One region of the Vibrio sp. QJM3NY_15 genome, then DNA from elsewhere that is predicted to be linked to it. Evidence: predicted binding sites of a transcription regulator. Region 1 holds the regulator's gene; the other holds the start of a gene.

Region 1 (5,680 bases):
TAGAGAGAATAAGTAAAATGCCCCGTCTTTTTCAACGCCCTTGTTAATGGTTGCTAACTTGTCACCAAACTTAGTTTGGATCCAGTCACGTAACAGGTAACGGCTACTTAAGAAGGCGAGGGTTGCACCAATAGCACTTGCAAAAGATACCAGCAGTAAACTGTTCCAGAAACCAAACAAGGCAGCGCCTAACAGCGTAACAACCGCAGCGCCTGGAATTGAGAAAGCCGTAATCATGACATAGGCGACGAAGTAAATCGCAGCAGCAGCAATAAAATTGCTCTCGATGTAGTCATTCAAAACAGCTTGTTGAGCTTTCGCATTCTCAAGTGTTAGGTATTGGCCGAAATTGACGCCTAACAGGATGATGGTTACGACCAATACGATACCCAATATCATTTTATTACTCATTGATACTTCCTCTAATTTTTCAATGCATACAATTAGTATAGATAGACAGGCAAAGCATAGATTAACTTTCAACAGATATAAAAAAACTGTCAGTTTGCTTTTGATTGCTGACCATTTTTATAAATACATCTGACTACTTCACCTTGAATGGGCCGATGACAGATAGGTTCGACGTTAAACACATGTTAGATCTGATGTGTTTTTCTTTCTAAGGTAGGAGGTTGTTTTGCTTGAACAAATTCTATTTAATAAATTTTAAGGCTATAAAAAGTGACAGGAATTTGAAATACATTTGGTCTTGGTACGTTCTATATACGTAACAATCGAGACGTAAAGGTTGTTCCGATAATGATTCAGGCATAAAACTAAGGAGTTAGCTATGAAATTTTTATCATTGATTACTGTTATTGCGACTGCAGGTCTTATCTCTTTTCAAGCAACAGGTGCTGGTGTTTACCACCGGGTTGCCGCTGAGTCAAAAATATTCAAAGGTGAAACAGTATCTACTGAAAACCAAGCCTATGAAGACGGAAAGAAAATATGGCAAGATTTGAATACTAAAGAATCTTTTGAGCTTAGTCGCATTCTTCCTCAAGCTTCTGAAAAGGTAGACGTGAGATCTTTTGAAATCAAGAATGGTTCTATTAAAGTCAAAGAGATTATGGATTCTTCAGGAACCATCAATTTTGTACCCATGGTAAAAGTTGATTACAAATATTATTACCGTCCATCTTTTTAGCCAGTCCAGTGCTAGCTCTCTAGCTTAAAGGAGAGCTACTTTTTTTGTATAAAAAAAGCCGCAAGAATGCGGCTTAGTTATGTAGATAGTTTGAACTGACAATATTAATTGACGCGACTGATAAGCTCTTCACGACGTTGCTGCGGTATAACAGACCAATGAGTACCATTGATCGCACCTTCTAGCGCCCAAAGCAGCTCAATGCTGACAGAGGAAGCATGTGATTCCTTGATGGCGTTAAATGCGTTTACAGAGCCAGATTCATATAAACATTCTACAGAATCGATCCCGGCCTTTTTTAACATACGCTCGGTAGCGAGTCGAAGGTTAGGGAGGTCCTTTAATCGAGTTGGCTTAGCAGAAGATTGCTCAGCTTTCTCTTCTTTAGCAAACCCCAAAGACGTCGTAGCAAGCTGCAAGATTTTTTCTTGGTCTTGCCACAAGCCTTCCGGCAATGCGAAATACTTTGTGACGACAGGGAAACCACGTTTTTTGTAGACGTATGGTCGAAACCCTTGTTGCTCGAATTGCTTTGTTGTGTCTTTGTCCGCTCTTATGTGCAACTGGTCGTTAACAACCAGAGCAAACATCGTGTCATCAGCAAAAAGCCCGAATCCACCAAACATTGAGCGTGACTTTATTTTTCCTAGGGGCTCAAATAATTTCATTGAGTCCTTTAGTATCGGTTTATCCATGTTATCTATCTCGGTGTATTTGAACTACGCCACCAAATAAGCAGGTCCGAGAGATTAGCAAAATGTTGCAATTAAATTGTCAATAAGCCGTAAATTACTAAATTGTTAGTAATTACCGCATTTTGCCATCGGTAACCCCGCTACCATACCAACGAGTGGTTTAGGCCGGAAGCTTTGCGTCTCACTCTTTCGAGTGGTTTGCCCTGTGCGTGACTGACTGAATAGAATAAAGTTTTTGTTGAATGAGGCTCACACCTGATATTTCAAAATGTGATATTGCTTCAATTAATGATCTTGGTGTTATGCAACTGGGTTTATTTTATCTGCTTATAAAAAAAGCGCACTCAAAGGTGCGCTTAATGAAATTAAACTCGATTTATCAATTAATTTAACGTTTTAACCGTGCTTCGCTCAACAATTTCTGGGTGCATTTCGAAGACACGTTTTTCATGATCTTTATCTTTAATGCGTTCCAACAAAATTTCGAATGCATTTTTACCAACACGACGCTTAGGTTGGTGAACCGTCGTCAATGGTGGAGAGAAGTATTCCGCAAGTTCAATGTTGTCGTAACCGATAACCGAAATATCTTCAGGAATACGAATACCTTGCTGCTGCAGGCGACTCATTAGGCCAAGTGCCATTGTGTCGTTAAAACAGAACACTGCGGTAGGGCGATCTTCCATCTGAGCAATTTTATCAGCCGCAAGTACAGCGGTATCACACTCAAAGTTACCTTCAATGATGAGCTTTTCGTCGGTTGCCACCTTCGCTTCATTGAGTGCGCGTTTGTAACCCGCGATGCGTTCTACACATGCTGCTTTGTCTAAGTGGCCACTTAAACAAGCAATCTTTGTGTGACCACGTTCTAGCAAGTACTTGGTTGCTAGATAGCCGCCTTCTTCAGAGTTGTCGATGATCTTATCAGCCTGAGAGGTTTCTGGGCCCCAATCCATGACAACTTTTGGGATATCAGCATGGCGATCTAACATGCCACGAAGTTCTTCTGTTAAGTCAGAACACATAACCAAGATGCCATCTACACGTTTTTCTGCAAGCATTCGAATGTAGTCACGTTGCTTCTCATAGATACCACCCGTGTTACACAGAATCAAAGTGTAACCTTGACGGTAGCAGTAGCTTTCAACACCATCGATTACTTCAGAGAAGAAGAGGTTTGTTGATTGAGTCACTAGCATGCCGATAGTGCGTGTTGAATTGCATTTCAAGCTACGCGCTACAGCACTTGGTGCGTAGTTTAACTCGTCTACGGCTTTATTTACTTTCTCTTGAGTCGCTTCTGCAACAAAACGTGTTTTGTTGATTACGTGAGAAACGGTGGTAGTTGATACGCCTGCTAAGCGAGCGACATCTTTTATAGTGGCCATGGTTTTATCCTATTAGAAGCTACTTTCCCAAAGTACGGAATAAAGTAGCCGTTAAGCTACCTAACTAAGAGCTTAAATTTGTAGGGCTCTTTGGGGTACTAAAGTGCTAAAAAACAAAAAACCGCTATTGAGCGGCTTGTCTTAACACCGAAATGCTCTGAACTTAAATAAGCATAGCATTTCGTGAATGTTTCATATTTTATCGTTTGCGGTCACAATTTTAGACTGACTAGAAATTACTCGCAATAAAATTCACCCAGAAATCTGGGTGAATTGTCACATTCTATTGAATTTGTTTACTTAATCATCAGCGAATCTTATTCACCCGCTAAATACTGAGTGTCCAGATTACAGAAGGCCACGAGAAGAGTTGCCACAGATGCATAGAAACCGAATGAATCGATCTCACAACATTTAACGTTGAACTTTGGTACCCAAGTAAGGACTTGATGTTCAATAAATTGCTGTTGAACAGTGAACGATTTTTCTAATTCTTCTTCAAGCTCAGTGTCATTTGAACGGATGATGAGATTGCCAAGGAAATCAAGTTCGATAGCAATGTGGTCTGCTGGCTCTTTCAGATCTTGGTTAACTACCAAGTTGTGCTTAGCCATGATCTCTTCCATGTCTTTAGCTGGCTTGTCGTTTAATAGACCCGTTTCGCCGATATACATTGAAGCGTAAGGTAGAGCACCATGTTTATCTGTCTTTAAAAATAGATCGCAAAAGTCAGCAGACAGCTCTAGTTGGGCATCTTCACGTGTTTGTAGACGGTTCAATGCGTCTACCAGTTTATCAATCGCAGGCTTGAGTGTTTCGTTTTCGCCTAAACCAGTCAGGAAAGAACGGATCTCAACAGAGTGGTAGTGGTCGAGTTCTTCTTGTGTGAGCTCTTTAGCGAACAAGCTTGATAGCCACCAATAGATTTCAGCTCTTTGTTCGTTGAATGCTTTCGTATCTTTCATTTCATAGATCCTGATTTAGTCTTGTGATGTTTATATACCCAAGCATCGCGAAGTCATTTGGGTATAAGCACACCAAGGCTCAATAACAAGGTTATTTGCTAAACGCAAAGTGACTCGTTAGTCGTAATGCCTATATTGAATTGCGATGGACGATAAATAGCAAGGTTTTAGATTGTCTTGTATCAAAAAATATTCATGTTTCTCGCTTTTATCTGCTGTACCACTAGAATTGTTACTAGTTATGAATAGAATGGTTACTGAAACTATTAAATAAGAAAAGTGGTGTAGATGAGCTATCACGTATTAGTCGTAGAAGATGATGTGGTAACCCGAAGTAAGCTGGTTGGATATTTCCAGAACGAAGGTTACACAGTGAGCGAAGCGGAAAGCGGCGCTCAGATGAGAAACGTGTTGGAAGAAAACAACGTTGATCTCATTATGCTAGACATCAACTTACCAGGCGAAGATGGATTGATGCTAACTCGCGAATTACGCAGTCAATCGGACATTGGGATTATTTTAGTTACTGGACGCACGGATAGCATCGACAAAATTGTAGGCCTAGAAATGGGCGCAGACGATTATGTTACTAAACCCTTCGAACTTCGCGAGTTATTAGTTCGAGTTAAAAACTTACTTTGGCGTATTGCTGCGGCTCGCAAAACCGCGGTTGGTACGGCAGTTGAAGCTGAAGACGAATCTGTGGTTCGTTTTGGTGAGTGGACGTTTGATATCCCTCGTCGTGCTTTAAGTAAAAACGGTGAGCCAGTTAAGCTGACTAAAGCAGAATATGAGCTGCTCGTTGCGCTTTCGTCTTACCCTAACCAAGTGTTAAGTCGTGAACGTATTTTGAACATGATCAGCCACCGAGTGGATGCTCCAAACGATCGAACCATCGACGTGTTAATCCGTCGCATGCGTGCGAAGATGGAGTTTGACCCTAAGAACCCACAAATCTTTGTGACGGTTCACGGTGAAGGTTACATGTTTGCTGGTGACTGATTCTCTTCGGGAGTTCTAGTCAGCAACAAAATTTGAACGTAAAAAAGCCGAGGTATCATTGATGCCTCGGCTTTTTATTACTTGGTTTTTACCGTTAACGAATTGAACAGCTGAAACTTACTAGGTTACTCAGTTTTACTCATTCGCAGAGTTACTGATTAGCTTAGTTTATTGAGGTTGCGCTGCAGAAGCTGCGCTGTTTTCATCGACTAAGCTAGAAGCAGCAGGAAGAACAATCGGTTCTTCAACTGGGTCGCTGCTTGTGTCTAGCCAATCACGTAGGCTCTGCCAAACCAATCCCATCGTTTCGTGCCAGTAACGCTCTGTTTGTTCAAGATAGAGTGCTTTTGGCATGTACTTATTCCAAGGTTCAACAATCCCTTCTTGTGCAAGGTAGTTGGTTGGAGCGGGTAATGGTTTCATACCAGCGGCATTGAATTCATTCAGTGCGCGAGTCATGTGGCTTGCTGAAGTCACGAG
Region 2 (5,680 bases), 230 kb from region 1:
GCGGAAGGCCAACTTCAAAGATACCCATGACTTCGCTGTGTACTTTATTCATAAAGGCCAAACGATCTGGCTCAAAATCGCCGTGTAGATTGTCACAGCTGACATTAAAAGGAAAGCCTGCGCTCGTCGCAATGATCCATTCATACGCTTGCGGGCGAATTTCTACTTTTTCAAACTCAGCTTGAACTGACTCAGTACGACCATCTGGCTCATACCAATAGCCAAAATCTTCCAATAAACGACGTTCAGGGCCAGCAACACACCAGTGCGCTATTTCGTGTAGCGCAGAAGCGTAAAAGCCACGTGCGAAGACAATTCTGTGGTGTGGGATATCATCATCGGCAGGCAAGTAAATAGGCTCATCTGCGCCTAACTCCAATTTAGTATTAAAGCTGCCATAAAAAGTCTGATTAAAAATATCGATAATGTCGGAATATTGGTGCGTCATAAAGCTTGCTTGAAATGAAATAAACACGCGTATTTTGCTTTGTTTTATCAGCTTGGTAAAGCCCCTATCAGGCGTAATGTTAACGACGCCAGTGCTCTCCACCAGCACAAAGCCACCTATCTCTACGATAGATAACCTCAAGTTACTCCAATTGATTACTTCAGCTAATCTGAAACCTCGATTCACGGTACAAATATTCATTCGTCAAAGGCCGTTTTTACTACTACACTCGCGCTTCATTTTTATATCCCCAAGGCCTATAACTCTCCAATTTATAGACCTAAATAATAGAGCTACAGCAATGCTACTAAGTGTTTTGTATATCATTGGCATCACGGCAGAAGCCATGACCGGCGCTCTCAGCGCTGGCAAACAAAAAATGGATTGGTTTGGTGTAATGTTGGTTGCGAGTGCAACGGCAATTGGCGGCGGTACAGTACGAGATATCTTACTTGGCCATTACCCTTTAGGTTGGGTTGAAAACCCACAATATCTGGCGATCACCTGTATCGCAGGTGTCATCACGACCGGACTCGCTAAATGGGTAATCAAGCTAAAAGGGTTATTCATTCGTTTGGATGCACTGGGGCTTATCGTATTCAGCATCATTGGTACTAAAGTGGCGATGACCATGGGTCTGCACCCAATGATTTGTATGGTGTCGGCATTGGTTACGGGCGTGTTTGGTGGCCTGCTACGCGATCTTATCTGTCGTCAAACGCCACTGGTTTTACATGAAGAGTTGTATGCATCTGTCGCCCTTGTCGCTTCAGGTTTATACCTAGGTTTGCTTGAGCTTGGCATTAACGACGTAACAGCAACGATTGTTACGCTTGTGGTTGGCTACTTACTGCGTATGGCTGCCGTAAGATTCAAATGGCGCTTGCCTTCGTTCCAGCTAGATCAGGAAAGCTCTGTGCATTAGATAATATATTCTCAATAACGCAGAATATAAAAAGGGTTGCTTCATTACGAAGCAACCCTTTTTTGTTTCTATCAAATCAGTTTCAATTCTGTTTTGAATAAAACGAAGCAGAACTAGATTTTTGGCGTTTCTGTTGTCACACCAAAGTTTTGACCACGATGACGTAGCAAGTGATCAAGCAATACAATCGCTAACATCGCTTCTGCGATAGGCACTGCACGAATACCAACACATGGATCGTGACGACCTTTCGTGATTAACTGCGTTGCTTCACCGTCTTTAGTGATCGTGTCACCAGGAACAGTAATGCTTGATGTTGGCTTAAGTGCAATACTTGCCACAATATCTTGGCCAGTAGAAATACCGCCTAAGATACCGCCAGCGTGGTTGCTACTGAAGCCTTCTGGAGTTAATGGATCACGATGTTCACTACCGCGTTGATTAACAACATCGAAGCCATCACCAATCTCAACACCTTTCACCGCATTGATGCTCATTAGAGCGTGCGCGATGTCTGCATCTAGACGATCAAAGATTGGCTCACCAAGGCCTACAGGCACTTTAGTCGCAACCACTTGAATCTTCGCACCGATAGAGTTGCCTTCTTTTAGCAAGTCACGAATCAGTTGGTCAAATTCAGGTACTTTGTCGGCATCAGGACAGAAGAAAGCGTTGTTTTCGATCTCGTTCCAATCCACTTTATCAATTGAGATATCACCCATTTGAGAAAGATAAGCTTGGATTTCAACACCAAATTCTTGCTTAAGGTATTTCTTCGCAATCGCACCTGCCGCAACACGCATTGCCGTTTCACGAGCAGAAGAGCGACCGCCACCTCGGTAATCACGCACACCGTACTTTTGATGGTAGGTATAATCAGCGTGGCCAGGACGGAACTTGTCTTTAATTTCGGAATAGTCTTTAGAGCGTTGGTCTGTATTTTCAATCAATAGACCAATAGAAGTACCCGTAGTTTGGCCTTCAAATACACCTGATAAGATTTTCACTTCATCCGCTTCACGGCGAGCCGTTGTATAACGAGAAGTACCAGGGCGACGGCGATCCAAATCTCTTTGAAGGTCTGCTTCGGTAATTTCTAATCCTGGTGGGCACCCATCTACGATACATCCTAGTGCGATACCGTGACTTTCTCCGAACGTAGTCACGCGGAAATGTTGTCCGATACTGTTTCCTGCCATTACTTCCTCTAAATCAGCCATCAATCAGAAGGTTTGATTCCTAAACCAACCAGCTAATAGCTTTACTTGTCTATTCTTCGTGAATTCATAGTGGCTTTATTACCAAATGATGTAAACCCCAAAAAACGAACAATTTTAACTTTCTATTACATGAGCCGAATGAAATGAATAACGAAGGAAAATGAGTAGCGCTTTAAGAGAAGTACTTTTAGTATGGTAGAAATGCAAAAAACCCGACAACTCAGAGAGTTATCGGGTTTCTTTAAATAGTGGTACGCCCTGAAGGATTCGAACCTTCGACCACCTCCTTAGAAGGGAGGTGCTCTATCCAGCTGAGCTAAGGGCGCGCTACAGGAAAGGATTATACGAATTCGAATCAGTAAAGCAACGGCTTTGTGTAACATTCTGATCCAAGTGAGTAAAAAAAGGGCAATGAGATTATAAGTGTTGGAAAATAGACCAAAGCAAACGTTTGCTTGATGGTAATCAAAAAGATTTTCTGGAATAATGCGCCCAAAACATCAGCCACTAACTTGAATATCAATACTAAGGAAATTCATGACTGCTCAAAATATTGATGGAAAGCTAATTTCTCAAACCGTTCGCTCTGAAGTTGCGGCACGTGTAAAGGCTCGTACAGAAGCTGGTTTACGCGCTCCGGGCCTAGCGGTAGTTTTAGTGGGTGAAGACCCTGCCTCTCAGGTTTACGTTGGAAGTAAGCGTAAAGCGTGTCAAGAAGTAGGCTTCGTTTCAAAGTCTTTTGATTTACCAGCGACGGCGACAGAAAATGATCTGCTAACGCTCGTCGACCAATTAAATGAAGACCCTGAGATTGATGGCATCCTAGTTCAACTGCCTTTACCTGCTGGTATTGATACCACTCACGTTCTTGAGCGTATCACGCCAGAGAAAGACGTTGATGGCTTCCACCCTTACAATGTGGGCCGTTTGGCTCAGCGTATGCCTAAGCTACGCTCTTGTACGCCTAAAGGCATCATCACATTACTTGACCGTTACAACATCGACTTACGTGGTAAGCACGCGGTTGTTGTTGGCGCATCAAACATCGTAGGTCGCCCAATGACCCTAGAGCTTCTTCTAGCAGGTTGCACGACGACAACATGTCACCGCTTCACCAAAGACCTTGAAGGTCATGTACGTCAAGCCGATGTTGTTGTGGTAGCCGTGGGTAAGCCTAACTTCATTCCTGGCGCTTGGATTAAGAAAGGTGCCGTTGTGGTCGATGTAGGCATCAACCGTTTGGAATCTGGCAAACTTGTTGGCGACGTTGAATACGATGTCGCGAAAGAGAGCGCAAGCTTCATCACACCAGTTCCGGGTGGTGTTGGTCCAATGACAGTAGCAAGCCTAATCGAGAACACTATGATTGCTTGCGAACAGTTTCACTCGAAATAATCTGCGAACGACAAATTTGCGAACGACAGCATAAACAGAATTAAAAAGCCGCAGCGTTAAAACGTTGCGGCTTTTTTGATACTGAGCTATTCGTTTTTGATACAAAGCGACTCGCTTTTTATACAGAGCACTCACTACTTATCTGGAGTGTCAGCTCTTTCCGTTGGCTCCGAAGGCGGCAATAAACTAATGATCGCACACTCCGTTGATATGAGTTTTTCCAAATCAGAACCTTGCGTCACCAATCGGAAGTCACCCCCAGTAATCACACCAAGTGGAATCGCTTTAGGATACAGCGCGTTAAACTCATTAAGGTCAAACGCTTCGGTCAAACCCGTGCTCTTAATTTGGCTGCCTTGAGCCATCAAGGAGTTAAGCTTGGAATAGGTAATTCCTTCCGAAAACAGGCTTCTGTTACCATCTCGGCTCACTGAATGCCTTTCGTGTTTAGTTTCTGTCGATTCAAGCTCAAACACCTTATTTTCACCAAACTCATCTTGATAATGCATGCTGACTAATGGGTTGGTTTGACGATAAGGCGAGACGATCATCGCGCGCCCTATTCCATCCAATTCCAGATTATTTTCCGCGTGGCTTGAGGCTGGGTTACCAAAATAGACATTCAGGTTATCCATACGCGCCAAACGAATGCTTTCCCAGTTGGTATCGGCAAGCACACTGTTGATGTTGTGTGTCGCCAGCACCTTGGCAAACTGTCTTGCAAAATGAGTCGCGCCAAAGAAGATAACCCCTTGCGCTTTCTCTTGCGTCACACCTAACCTTCTTGCCCACCAACTTGCGGTAAGACTCTGAATCACAACCGTACCGATGATGACCAAGAACACCATAGGCACCAGTAGATCAGCCCCTTCAATCAATTGCTTCTCTTGAAGCTTGATAGCAAACAGAGAAGAAACCGCAGCAGCAACGATCCCGCGAGGTGCCATCCAGCTCAAAAACCATTTATCTGCAGAGGTAAGATCCGTGCCGATCCCGCTGATCCACACACTCAGAGGACGAGCCACCAGCATGACAACCGCTAATAAGCCAATACCGCCCCAACCTATCGAGAGGAAAGTCCCAGAATCGAGTCGACTCGCCAGTAAGATAAACAAAGCGGAAATGAGTAACACGGTTAGGGTCTCTTTGAACTCAATAATATCTTCAAGATCCAAGCCTTTCACGTTGGCGAGCCAGATACCCATGATGGTCACGGTTAATAGGCCAGACTCTTCACTCAGATCATTAGAAAAAGAGAATGCCGCCAGCATTAACGTCAGAACAGCCACGTTACGCAAATAGTGCGGAACCCAATGTCCTTTCAGCATCTTGGCAATCAAATAGCCACCGATGATCCCTAAGCCTAAACCGATGGTTAGAGTCAGCCCCAAGGCCGACAGCACATGGCTGGTAGGATCGGCTGAAGAAACAATGTATTCGTAAACGAGAACGGCAAACAGAGCGCCAATCGGGTCAATCACGATCCCTTCCCAGCGCAAGATGCTGCCTAACGAAGATTTGGGCTGAATACTGCGCAGCATGGGAACAATCACGGTTGGCCCCGTCACCACCACTAAGGCAGCAAACAGTGCGGCTAATGGCCAACTGAAGTCCACAAAGTAATAAGCACCAACGACAATACACGCCCAGGTAATCAGCATGCCGAAACTCACGAGGTGCGTCACCATACGA

Evidence for each region. Region 1 encodes PurR, which represses purine synthesis genes. Its sites were predicted from a motif close to TNANGNAAACGTTTNCNTNA; they were not measured.
Region 2: folD (bifunctional methylenetetrahydrofolate dehydrogenase/methenyltetrahydrofolate cyclohydrolase FolD) is a predicted target of PurR. The motif match lies at 3,033-3,052, and genes of this name have one in related genera.

Annotation. Positions count from the first base shown of each region.
Region 1 covers NZ_CM173517.1:2,408,973-2,414,652, reverse strand. Annotated here, with positions in the region: gene AC3CKG_RS10750 (TVP38/TMEM64 family protein) at 1-411, opposite strand, end outside; gene AC3CKG_RS10745 (DUF3316 domain-containing protein) at 791-1,150, shown strand; gene AC3CKG_RS10740 (TfoX/Sxy family DNA transformation protein) at 1,255-1,845, opposite strand; cyclic di-GMP riboswitch class I at 1,973-2,058, opposite strand; gene purR (HTH-type transcriptional repressor PurR) at 2,229-3,233, opposite strand; gene torD (molecular chaperone TorD) at 3,551-4,198, opposite strand; gene torR (two-component system response regulator TorR) at 4,487-5,200, shown strand; gene elyC (envelope biogenesis factor ElyC) at 5,369-5,680, opposite strand, start outside.
Region 2 covers NZ_CM173517.1:2,640,625-2,646,304, forward strand. Annotated here, with positions in the region: gene AC3CKG_RS11695 (elongation factor P hydroxylase) at 1-448, opposite strand, end outside; gene AC3CKG_RS11700 (trimeric intracellular cation channel family protein) at 750-1,373, shown strand; gene aroC (chorismate synthase) at 1,487-2,572, opposite strand; tRNA gene AC3CKG_RS11710 (tRNA-Arg) at 2,843-2,919, opposite strand; gene folD (bifunctional methylenetetrahydrofolate dehydrogenase/methenyltetrahydrofolate cyclohydrolase FolD) at 3,131-3,988, shown strand; gene AC3CKG_RS11720 (cation:proton antiporter) at 4,123-5,680, opposite strand, start outside.